2 linked regions of the Methylobacterium mesophilicum SR1.6/6 genome follow. The protein of the gene in region 1 interacts with the protein of each later gene in a pairwise test. Links are inferred from orthologs where the notes say so. Each region holds a gene or a part of one and is shown in the gene's direction. Other genes may lie near its edges.

Region 1 (5,664 bases):
TGGTGCCAAGCGATCCAGGCGGCGGGTCGGAGCGAGCAGGCGCCGACCTGCCGCGTGATCAAGGTCCGCCGTGCCGTCTCGGTGGAGCGGGGGCAGCGCCTCCTCCGGATCGAGCCCGGTCCGGGCTTCCACGTGACAGGTCACATCGCCCTCGCCCATTTCGGTGCGATCGACTGGTCGGGCGCCATAACCCCGGAGAGCTTCGAGCGAGAGATCGCCCCGGCACGCAGCTTCGGCCGCTACGTCCGGGCCATGGCCGGACGTGCCTACGGATACTTCGCGCGCAGGGACTTCCTGCAGGGCGTCTCTCCCCGCTCGGCGGCGCTGCTCGTCCGGGGGCGCGTGCTTGGCGGGATGCAGGTGCCGGGTGAGCCGGTGCGGCACCGTATCCTCGACCTGATCGGTGATTTGGCTTTGACGGGACACCCCATCGAAGGGCGAGTGACCGCCCTGCACACCGGGCACGAACTGAACCACGCCCTCGTGGCCGCCCTGATGGAGGACGAAGGGGCCTGGGAGCTCATCTGAACGCGGGCGAACGGATCCGTCAGGCCGAAACCCGGAGTGGCGTCTCACAGGCGAGCGCGACGCCTCCGAATGCGCGCACGAGGTCGCCGTCGAGCTTGGCCTCCATGGTCTTCAGGATCGCGTAGGCCTCGCCAGCGGCTTTCGGCGCCTTGTAGGGTCGGGCCTCAATGAGCGCCGCGAAGATGTCGCAGATCGTGATCAGCCGGACGAGATCCGGGATCTCCTTGCCGCAGAGCTTATCCGGATAGCCGGTGCCATCGAGGTACTCATGGTGGGAGCGGACCACCGCCAGGGTCAGCGCATCGTAACCCCCTCCGAGGAGCATGCCGTGTCCGAGAACCGGATGGCGGGCCATCTCGACCCGTTCCTCCGGCGTCAGTGGGGCCGGCTTGTTCAGGATGGCGAGCGGGATCTTGGCCTTGCCGATGTCGTGGAGCAGCGCGCCCTTGATCAGAAAGTTCGAGTCGGATTCGTTGAGCCCGAGTTGGCGCGCGAAGGCCGCCGCCAAACCGGCGACGCTCAGGCAATGGCGGTGGGTTACGTCATCGAACTTCGCCACCACGGCAAGCCAATCCCGGATTTTGGCCTCGCGGACCGCGCGATTGACCAGGACAGCCCCGGACTCGACGATCGCCGGCTCAGGGCAGCGATCGGCACGGAAGATGGCGGCGAAGGCTGTCCGCGCGCCTTCGATTCCTTCCCGCGGGATAGCGGCCGTCCGACCCGACGGCTCGCCGGTCAGGGACGCGACGGCGTTGAGCAGCATGGCCCCGGCCACAGAGGCCGGCAGGGCCCGGGTCGCCCCCAGGGCCGTGGCCTGGATCTCGCCGCGCTCCAGGTTGCCGTGGACCAGATGCAGGAAGGGCGTACCGGTGCCGCGCGCCACCGCGAGGGCTTGGCGCAGACGGCGCACGGACTCGGACGTCAGCGCACTGACGTCGCTGATGATCAGCGTGGCGCCTGCGGGCGGCGCGGCATCGCCGTAGAGGTCGTGGAGCGTCGCTGACCCGACCGCGCCGAGGCTGCGGGCGAGCCGCTCGCCGCGGCTGAGGTCGTCGGTGAGGATCAGGGTCCGGCCCAAGATTTCGCTCCCGTCGTCCGCCCCCCCCGAGCGCACGATACCGCAGGCTGCGGCGCGCCCACCCAACGGCGCGCCGAGACGCAATACTGATCCGCCTGCGTCCGCATTCGTACCCAGGGGACGACCACCGCGGTTGGACCGCAGGCTTGATGCGCGATACTGAAGCGGCTTTGATGCCATTCCGTTAAAATGCCGGCTTTTGCATCGCTTTTAGATCGATCAACAGAGACCGATCCCCTACGACTGCTTGTTGATCGGCGCAGATGGCCGGCACGCAGGCCGCGCTTGCCTCGCCGCGTCCGGACGGCCAGAACGCCGCCATGCTGCGCGTCAACGACCTTTCCTACCGCATCGGCGACCGTCTGATCCTCGACTCGGCGAGCTTTACGATCCCGGAGGGCGCCCGCGTGGGGCTCGTCGGGCGCAACGGCGCCGGCAAGACCACGCTGTTCAAGGCCATCCTGGGCGACCTTCCGGTGGATGCGAAATCCGTATCCCTGCCCCGGGGCATGCGGATCGGTGCCGTTGCGCAGGAGGCGCCGGCCGGTCCCGAGACGCTGCACGCCGTCGTCCTCGCCGCCGACACGGAACGCGCCCGGCTGATGGCGGAGGCTGAGCACGCCGACGGACTGCGCCGGGCCGAGATCGAGACGCGGCTTGTCGATATCGACGCTCACTCGGCGCCGGCGCGTGCGGCCGCGATCCTGCACGGTCTCGGCTTCGATGCGGCCGCCCAGGGCCGCCCCTGCTCGGACTTTTCCGGCGGTTGGCGAATGCGCGTGGCGCTCGCCGCCGTGCTGTTCTCCGAACCGGACCTGCTGCTCCTCGACGAGCCGACCAACTACCTCGACATCGAGGGCACCCTCTGGCTCTACGACTACCTGGAACGTTACCCGCGTACGGCGATCATCATCAGCCACGACCGCGACCTGCTCGACACCAGCGTCGACCACATCCTCCATCTCGATCGCGGCAAGCTGACGATTTACCGCGGCGGCTATACGAGCTTCGCCAAGCAGCTGTCCGAGAAGCGGGTCCTGCAGGCCAAGGCCAAGGCCAAGCAGGATGCCGAGCGGGCGCATCTGCAGAGCTTCATCGACCGCTTCAAGGCCAAGGCCACCAAGGCGCGGCAGGCCCAGTCACGGATGAAGCGGCTCGCCAAGATGGAGCCGATCGCGGCGCTCCTCGAGGACGACGTGCCGGTGATCCATCTGCCGAGCCCGGAGAAGCCGCTGTCGCCGCCGATCGTCGCCATGGAGCGGGTGAAGGCCGGCTACGGCGACCGCATCGTGCTCACCGGGCTCGATCTCAGTCTCGCGCCTGACGACCGGGTGGCGCTGCTGGGCGCCAACGGCAACGGCAAGTCCACCTTCTGCAAGCTGATCGGCGGTCGGCTGGGGCCGCTTGCCGGCGAGGTCAAGCGCTCCTCCAAGATGGAGGTGGCCTATTTCGCCCAGCACCAGCTCGACGAGTTGCGCCCCGCCGAGAGCGCTTACGCGCATGTCCGGACCCTGATGCCGGACGTGCCGGAGGCGAAGGTGCGCTCAGCGACAGCCCGCCTCGGTTTCGGCGCCAACAAGGCCGACACGCCGGTGGAGAAGCTCTCAGGCGGCGAGAAGGCGCGCCTGCTGATGGGACTCGCCGCCTTCCACGGGCCTCACCTCCTGATCCTCGACGAGCCGACCAACCATCTCGACATCGAGAGCCGTCAGGCCCTGGTCGAGGCGATCAACGACTACGAGGGTGCTGTCATCCTGGTCTCCCACGATCGGTTCCTGGTCGAGGCCTGCGCCGACCGGCTCTGGCTCGTCTCGGATGGCACCGTGAAGACCTTCGACGGCGACATGGACGATTACCGCCGCCTCGTTCTGTCGGGCCCGGAGCGGGACGCGGAGCGCGACGCCGAGCCGTCCGGCGGTCAGAAGGCCGAGGCGCGGCGCGCGGGCGTCGAGCGCCGCGCCGCGCTGGCACCGTTGCGCAAGCGGCTCGACGCCATCGAGGCGCGGATGGCGAAGCTGACGGCGGCGATTCAGAAGATCGACGCGGCCCTGGAGGACGGCTCGGCCTTCCGCGAAAACGCCGCCAAGGCCGGCGAGATCGCCAAGATGCGGGCGGACGCGGCCAGCGCGCTCGCAGCCGCCGAGGAGGAGTGGCTGACCGTGAGCGCTGAAATCGAGGCGGCCTGAGCGCTTGAGGACGCGCCAGGGAAGCCTTGCGGAAGCCTTTTGGAAGCCGCCTATACGGCACTCTCGATCGCCTGCTCGAGGATGTCGACACCAAGGTCGAGTTCCGCGTCCGTGGCCGTCAGCGGCGGCGCGATGCGAAACACGCCGCCCATGCCCGGCAGCTGGACGATGTTCATGCTCAGCCCGAGTTCGAGGCAGCGCCGGGTGATCGCGTCGCCCAGTTCCGGCGCCGGCACCTTGGAGGCCCGGTCGGCGACGATTTCCACGCCCTGCAGCAGCCCCCGCCCGCGCACGTCGCCGATGCAGGCAAAGCGTTGCTGGAGCGCGCGCAACCGGGCGGCCAGATGGGCGCCGGCCGCCGCGGCCCGCGCGACGAGCCCGTCGCGCTGAACGATCTCCAAGACCTTCAGGCCGACCGCCGCCGGGAGCGGATCGGAGACATGGGTCGTGTAGAACAGGAAGCCGCGGGCGTGGCAGAGATCCTCGATCTCCGGCGTGGTCATCACCGCGGCGAGCGGCAGGCCGGCGCCCAGCGTCTTCGACAGGGTGAGGATATCCGGCACCACCCCGTCGCGCTCGCACGCGAACATCAGCCCGGTGCGGCCGATACCAGTTTGGGCCTCGTCGAGGATCAGCAGCATGCCGCGCTCGGTGCATTTCTGCTTGAGCGCCGCGAGGTAGCCGGGCGGAAGCTCGATGATCCCGCCGGAGCTGAGGATCGGTTCGGCCAGGAACGCCGCGAGATTGCCGGTGGATTGACGGTCGACCAGCGCGAAGGCGTAGTCCAGCTCGGCCTGCCAATTGGGAGCGCCCCCCGTCTCGAAGATGGGGCGGTAGGCATTCGGCGCCGGAATCGCGAACGATCCGACCGGCGCCGGGCCGTAGCCCTTGCGACCCGCGCTGTAGGTCGCCGAAGCGGCCCCGGCCGTCATGCCGTGCCAGGACTGGGCGAAGCTCACCACCTCCCAGCCGCCGGTGGCGAGCTTGGCCATGCGCAGCGCGGCCTCATTGGCCTCCGCCCCGGTCGTCAACAGCATGGACCGGTCGAGTTGCCCAGGCGCGAGCCGGGCGAGTTCGGTGGCGAGATCGACCACGGGTCGGCTCAGCATGCCGCTGAACAGATGGTCGAGGGTCCTCACGTGATCCGCCACCACCGCGGCGATTTCCGGATGGCCGTGGCCCAGGATCGCGCTCATCTGACCGGAGGTAAAATCGAGGATTTTCCTGCCGTCGGCGTCGATGACGAAGCTGCCTTCCGCCCGCTCGACGATGACGGGGGCGAACGCGCCGCCATACCGCACCAAGTGGCGCCGGGCGCGATCCCAGAAATCTTCGTCGGCATTCTGCGTCATCGTCGCTCGTGCTCCGCGTCTGCCTAGCATGCTAAGGGGCGACCGGACCCGCGCACCAGCTTATAGTTCTGAAACGAGAATTCAGAGATCCTGATGGGTCGGACCCTCGATATCGACCTTCTGCGCAGCTTCGCCGCCGTGGCGGAGACCGGTGCACTCAGCCGGGCGGCCGAGCGGGTCGGCCGAAGCCAAGCCGCGCTGAGCATGCAGATGAAGCGACTGGAGGAACTCATCGACCGACCGTTGCTGACGCGGACGGGCCGGGGTGTTCTGCTCACCGTCCAGGGCGAGCGACTTCTCGTCCATGGCCGACGCATCCTCGCGTCGCACGACGATGCCCTCGCCGAATTCTCGGGTCGGAGCCTCAGCGGATCCCTGCGCTTCGGATGCCCGGATGATTATGCCCAAGCGTTCCTGCCCGTGCTCCTGCGCGGCTTCGCTCAGCAACATCCGGCAGCGGCGATCGACGTGGTCTGCGCCGCGACGCCCCGGCTCGAAGAACGGCTCGAACGCGGCG
Region 2 (6,301 bases), 1.5 Mb from region 1 along the record:
CCGGCAAGAACGGGACCTTCCACTCCGAGCAGGCCATCGCGTACGGCACCAAGATGGTCGGCGGCACGTCGCCCGGTAAGGGCGGCTCAAGCCATCTCGGCCTGCCGGTGTTCGACACGGTGGCCGAGGCCCGCGAGGCCACGGGCGCCGAGGCCTCGGTGGTCTACGTGCCGCCGCCGGGCGCGGCGGATGCGATCTGCGAGGCGATCAGTGCCGAGGTGCCGCTGATCGTCTGCATCACGGAGGGCATCCCGGTGCTCGACATGGTTCGGGTGAAGCGGGCGCTCACCGGCTCGAAGTCGCGCCTCGTCGGGCCGAATTGCCCGGGCATCGTCACGGCCGGCGAGTCGAAGATCGGCATCATGCCGGCCAACATCTTCCGGCCCGGCTCCGTCGGCATCGTGTCCCGCTCGGGCACGCTGACCTACGAGGCGGTGTTCCAGACCTCCAATGCCGGCCTCGGCCAGACGACCGCGGTCGGCATCGGCGGCGATCCGGTGAAGGGTACCGAATTCATCGACGTGCTGGAGCTGTTCCTCGCCGACCCGAAGACCGAGTCGATCGTGATGATCGGCGAGATCGGCGGATCGGCCGAGGAAGAGGCGGCGCAGTTCCTGAAGGACGAGGCCAAGCGCGGGCGCAAGAAGCCGATGGTCGGGTTCATCGCCGGCCGCACGGCGCCTCCGGGCCGCCGCATGGGCCATGCCGGCGCGATCATCTCGGGCGGCAAGGGCGGCGCCGAGGACAAGATCGCCGCCATGGAGGCCGCGGGCATCCGCGTGTCGCCGTCGCCGGCCCGGCTGGGCTCCACGCTCGTCGAGGTTTTGAAGGGCTGAGGCCCCGCGCGCCTGCGTTGCGGCCATCGCAGGGCCGCAACCCCCATATCGGGCGTGCAGACGATTTCAGCGGGGCGGTCACCCGCCCCGTTTCGGTTTGAGGGCGCTCCGCCGCGCTGACGGAGATCCCGAAGGGCAGGGCTCCTGCCCGCGCGACAGGATGGACGCACCATGGCACGCCAGGACGTGAACGAAGCGCTCCTCGAAACCTCGTTCCTCTACGGCGCCAACGCCGCCTACATCGAGGACTTGCAGGCGGCCTACGCCCGCAACCCGTCCTCCGTGGATCCGGAATGGCAGACCTTCTTCAAGGGTCTCGGCGAGGACGAGACCCTGGTCGAGAAGAACGCCGCCGGCGCCTCCTGGGAGCGGCCGAACTGGCCGGTGCCGCTGAACGGCGAATTGGTCTCGGCGCTCGATGGCAACTGGGGCGCGCTGGAGAAGGCGATCGGCGACAAGATCGTCGCGCGCGAGGCCAAGGAGGCCAAGCCCGGAAAGCCGCAGGACAGCGTCACGGCCACCACCGGCGTCTCGGTGGAACAGGCGACGAAGGATTCGGTGCGGGCGATCATGCTGATCCGCTCCTACCGCATGCGCGGCCACCTGCACGCCAAGCTCGACCCGCTGGGCCTCGCCCCGCGTGGCGACCACGAGGAGTTGCACCCGCAGCATTACGGCTTCCAGGAAAGCGACTGGGACCGCCCGATCTTCCTCGACAACGTGCTCGGCCTCCAGTTCGGCACGATCCGCGAGATCGTCGACATCCTAGAGCGGACCTACTGCCAGACGCTCGGCGTCGAGTTCATGCACATCTCCGACCCCGCCGAGAAGGCGTGGATCCAAGAGCGCATCGAGGGCAAGGACAAGGAGATTTCCTTCACCCCCGAGGGCCGCCGGGCGATCCTCAACAAGCTGATCGAGGCCGAGGGCTTCGAGAAATTCCTGGACCTCAAGTACACCGGCACCAAGCGCTTCGGTCTCGACGGCGGCGAGTCGATGATCCCGGCGCTGGAGCAGATCATCAAGCGCGGCGGCGCGCTCGGCGTCCGCGAGATCGTGCTCGGCATGGCCCATCGCGGCCGGCTCAACGTGCTCACCAACGTGATGGCCAAGCCCTTCCGGGCGGTGTTCCACGAGTTCAAGGGCGGCTCGGCCTCCCCGGCCGAGGTCGAGGGCTCGGGCGACGTGAAGTACCATCTGGGCGCGTCCTCGGATCGCGCCTTCGACGGCAACAACGTCCACCTGTCGCTCACCGCCAACCCGTCGCACCTCGAGATCGTCGATCCGGTGGTGCTCGGGAAGGTCCGCGCCAAGCAGGACCAGTGGGCCAAGCCCAACATCGAGCGCCGCACGGTGCTGCCGCTCCTGATCCACGGCGACGCCGCCTTCGCGGGCCAGGGCGTGGTGGCGGAGTGCTTCGGCCTGTCGGGCCTGAAGGGTCACCGCACCGGCGGCTCCATCCACTTCATCATCAACAACCAGATCGGCTTCACCACCGATCCGCGCTTCTCGCGCTCCTCGCCCTACCCGTCCGACGTCGCCAAGATGGTCGAGGCGCCGATCTTCCACTGCAACGGCGACGATCCCGAGGCCGTCACCTTCGCCGCGAAGGTCGCGGTCGAGTACCGGCAGAAGTTCGGCAAGCCGGTCGTGATCGACATGCTGTGCTACCGCCGCTTCGGCCACAACGAGGGCGACGAGCCGGCCTTCACCCAGCCGAAGATGTACCAGCGGATCCGCAAGCACCCGTCGGTGCTGGAGACTTACGGCCGCAAGCTCGTCGAGAACGGCTCCGTGACCCAGGAGGCGCTCGACGCCCGAAAGGCCGAGTTCCGCGGGATGCTCGACAGCGAGCTCGACGTCGCCAACAATTACAAGGCGAACAAGGCCGACTGGCTCGACGGGCGCTGGTCCGGCGTGAAGGCCGTGCACGAGGACGTGGACGATCCGCGCCGCGGCCGTACCGCCGTCTCGGCGGAGACCCTCCAGGAGATCGGCCGCAGGATCACGCAGGTGCCCCCGGGCTTCCACCTGCACCGGACGATCCAGCGCTTCATGGACAACCGCGCCAAGGCGGTGGAAACCGGGGCGGGCATCGACTGGGCGACCGCCGAGGCGCTGGCCTTCGGGGCGACCCTCCTCGACGGCAACCGGGTCCGGCTCTCGGGCCAGGACGTCGAGCGCGGCACCTTCTCGCAGCGCCACGCCCTGGTGATCGATCAGGAGAACGAGCAGCGCTACACGCCGCTCAACTCCATCCGCGAGGGGCAGGCGTCCATCGAGATCATCAACTCGATGCTCTCCGAGGAGGCGGTGCTCGGCTTCGAGTACGGCTACTCGCTGGCCGAGCCGAACGCCCTGGTCCTGTGGGAGGCGCAGTTCGGCGACTTCGCCAACGGCGCCCAGGTGGTGATCGACCAGTTCATCGCGTCCGGCGAGCGCAAGTGGCTGCGCATGTCCGGCCTCGTGCTGCTGCTGCCGCACGGCTACGAGGGGCAGGGGCCCGAACACTCCTCCGCCCGCCTGGAGCGCTACCTCCAGGCCTGCGCCGAGGACAACATGCAGGTCGCCAACGTCACGACGCCGGCGAACTACTTCCACATCCTGCGCCGCCAGCTGAAGCGGGACTTCCGCAAGCCGCTGGTGCTGATGACGCCGAAGTCGCTGCTGCGCCACAAGCGCGCCGTCTCGAACCTCGACGCGCTCGCCGAGGGCTCGACCTTCCATCGCGTGCTCTGGGACGACGCCGAGGAGGAGGGCGCGCAGAACAAGCTGGTGCGCGACGACAAGATCCGCCGCGTCGTGCTGTGCTCCGGCAAGGTCTACTACGACCTGCTGGAGGAGCGGGAGAAGCGCGGCCTCAACGACATCTACCTGATGCGCGTCGAGCAGCTCTACCCGTTCCCGCTGAAGGCGCTGGCCAACGAGATGGCGCGCTTCCGCAACGCCGACGTGATCTGGTGCCAGGAGGAACCCAAGAACATGGGCTCCTGGTCCTTCGTCGAGCCCTACCTCGAATGGGTGCTCGGCCAGGCCGGCTCCGCGGTGAAGCGCGCCCGCTACGTCGGCCGTCCGGCCTCCGCCTCCACGGCGGTCGGCCAGATGTCGAAGCACCAGGCGCAGCTCCAGGCCTTCCTCAACGAGGCCCTGGCGGTCTGATTTCTTGGGACTTGGCGGCGGCCTGCTCCGGCCGCCGCCTCTCACTCCTGGCCGTCCGGCACGGCCGAACCGATCCGGAAGTGCAAGACCTATGGCAACCGACATCCTCGTCCCGACGCTCGGCGAATCCGTGAGCGAGGCCACCATCGGCCGCTGGTTCAAGAAGCCGGGCGACACGGTCGCGGCCGACGAGCCGATCGTCGAACTCGAGACCGACAAGGTGACCCTGGAGGTCAACGCTCCGGCGGCGGGTGAGCTCGGCGAGATTCTCGTCAAGGACGGCGAGACCGTGGAGCCCGGCGCGCTCCTCGGCTCGATCGTCGAGGCCGGGGCGGGCGCAGCGCCGGCCAAGAAGGCAGCTCCGAAGGCGGCCGAGTCCAAGACCGAGACCCGCAGCGAGGCCCCGAAGGCCGCTTCCTCCGACAAGGCCGAGGCGCCGGCCCAGGAATCCTCGGCCGGCTACGGAAACCACGGCGACGCGGCCGCCCCAGCAGCGCAGCAGCGCCCGGCGGGCGACAACGGCCCGGCGGTGGCCAAGCTAGCCCGCGAATCCGGCGTCGATCCGTCGGGCGTGAACGGATCGGGCAAGGACGGCCGCGTCACCAAGGGCGACATGCTCGGCGCCATCGCCAAGGGCCCGGCCCCGTCTGCGGCACCCGCCAAGGAGGCCCGTCCGACCCTGCCGCGTGCCCCCTCGGCGCCGGACGATGCCGCGCGCGAGGAGCGCGTGCGCATGACGAAGCTCCGCCAGACCATCGCGCGCCGCCTCAAAGACGCGCAGGACACGGCTGCGATGCTGACGACGTTCAACGACGTCGACATGTCGGCCGTGATGGCGATGCGCAGCCAGTACAAGGACATCTTCGAGAAGAAGCACGGCACGAAGCTCGGCTTCATGGGCTTCTTCACTAAGGCGGTGATCGGCGCCCTCAAGGACGTGCCGGCGGTGAACGCCGAGATCGACGGGCAGGACCTCGTCTACAAGAACTACTACCATATCGGCATCGCGGTCGGCACCGATAAGGGCCTCGTCGTCCCGGTGGTGCGCGACGCCGACGACCTGTCGATCGCCGGCATCGAGAAGAAGATCGCCGGCTTCGGCAAGAAGGCACGCGACGGCAAGCTCTCCATCGAGGAGATGCAGGGCGGCACCTTCACGATCACCAACGGCGGCATCTACGGCTCGCTGATGTCGACGCCGATCCTCAACGCGCCGCAATCGGGCATCCTCGGCATGCACCGCATCGAGGAGCGCCCGGTGGTCCGCGCCGGCAAGATCGAGGCGCGGCCGATGATGTACCTCGCCCTGTCGTACGACCATCGCATCGTCGACGGTAAGGAGGCCGTGACCTTCCTCGTGCGGGTCAAGGAGGCGCTGGAGGATCCGGCTCGCCTCGTGCTGGACCTCTGAGGCTGTCATGTCGGGCGCTGAGAACAGGGTCGCCATCGTCACCGGCGGCAGCCGCGGCATCGGCCGGGCCGTGGCGCTGCTCCTGGCCGAGCGCGGCTATGCGGTCTGCCTGAGCTACGTGTCGGACGCCGCCGCGGCGCAAGGCATAGTCGACACGATCACCGCCAGGGGCGGCAAGGCGCTGGCCGTGAAGGGCGATGTCGGCAGCGAGGCCGACGTGATTGCCCTGTTCCAGGCCGCCGACGGGCTCGGTCGGCTCACGGCGCTGGTCAACAATGCCGGCGTGGTCGACGTGAAGTCCGACGTCGCCGACATGAGCCTCACCCGCCTGCAGCGGATGATGACCACCAACGTGGTCGGCAGCTTCCTCTGCGCCCGCGAGGCGGTGCGGCGGATGTCCACGAAGCGCGGCGGGACCGGGGGCGCGATCGTGAACCTGTCCTCGGTGGCGGCGCGGCTGGGCGGTCCCGGCCAGTTCGTGGACTACGCCGCCTCGAAGGGCGCGATCGATTCACTGACGATCGGCCTCGCCCGCGAGGTGGCCGCCGAAGGCATCCGCGTCAACGCGGTGGCGCCCGGCATCATCGCCACTGAGATTCACGCCAGCGGCGGTGAGCCTGACCGCGTGGAGCGCCTTGGACCTGGCGTCCCGATCGGCCGGGCGGGCACCGCCGAGGAGGTCGCCGCGCCGATCGTGTGGCTCCTCTCGGAGGAGGCTTCCTACACCACGGGCGCCATCCTCGACGTCGGCGGCGGCCGCTGAGCCTCGACCCGACCTGACATTCTATGCCCGTCAGCGACGCGGCACGACCGAGCGGAAGCGAACCTGCATGTCCTACGATCTCGTCGTCATCGGCACCGGCCCCGGCGGCTACGTCTGCGCGATCCGCGCGGC

What was found.
Region 2: the proteins of MMSR116_RS13160 (region 1) and MMSR116_RS20385 interact in binary tests that used the Escherichia coli proteins (3 or more experiments, as listed by UniProt). The link is inferred for Methylobacterium mesophilicum SR1.6/6 from one-to-one orthologs.

The regions. Positions count from the first base shown.
Region 1 is NZ_CP043538.1:2,764,039-2,769,702, reverse strand. Bases 1,488-4,362 are described here. They hold MMSR116_RS13160 (ABC-F family ATP-binding cassette domain-containing protein), read left to right. Parts: upstream 1,488-1,929; coding sequence 1,930-3,795; downstream 3,796-4,362. Other genes in these bases: MMSR116_RS13155 (aspartate aminotransferase family protein), read right to left, coding at 3,846-4,362; MMSR116_RS13165 (HD-GYP domain-containing protein), read right to left, coding at 1,488-1,609. Also shown: MMSR116_RS13170 (UDP-3-O-acyl-N-acetylglucosamine deacetylase), read left to right, coding at 1-528; more of MMSR116_RS13165, read right to left, coding at 548-1,487; more of MMSR116_RS13155, read right to left, coding at 4,363-5,147; MMSR116_RS13150 (LysR substrate-binding domain-containing protein), read left to right, coding at 5,241-5,664. UniProt on the Escherichia coli protein: Genetic data indicate it may be involved in ribosome assembly or function.
Region 2 is NZ_CP043538.1:4,252,677-4,258,977, forward strand. The notes cover bases 684-4,195. They hold MMSR116_RS20385 (2-oxoglutarate dehydrogenase E1 component), read left to right. Parts: upstream 684-1,007; coding sequence 1,008-3,995; downstream 3,996-4,195. Other genes in these bases: sucD (succinate--CoA ligase subunit alpha), read left to right, coding at 684-836; odhB (2-oxoglutarate dehydrogenase complex dihydrolipoyllysine-residue succinyltransferase), read left to right, coding at 4,087-4,195. Outside these bases: more of sucD, read left to right, coding at 1-683; more of odhB, read left to right, coding at 4,196-5,406; MMSR116_RS20395 (SDR family oxidoreductase), read left to right, coding at 5,414-6,169; lpdA (dihydrolipoyl dehydrogenase), read left to right, coding at 6,237-6,301. UniProt on the Escherichia coli protein: E1 component of the 2-oxoglutarate dehydrogenase (OGDH) complex which catalyzes the decarboxylation of 2-oxoglutarate, the first step in the conversion of 2-oxoglutarate to succinyl-CoA and CO(2).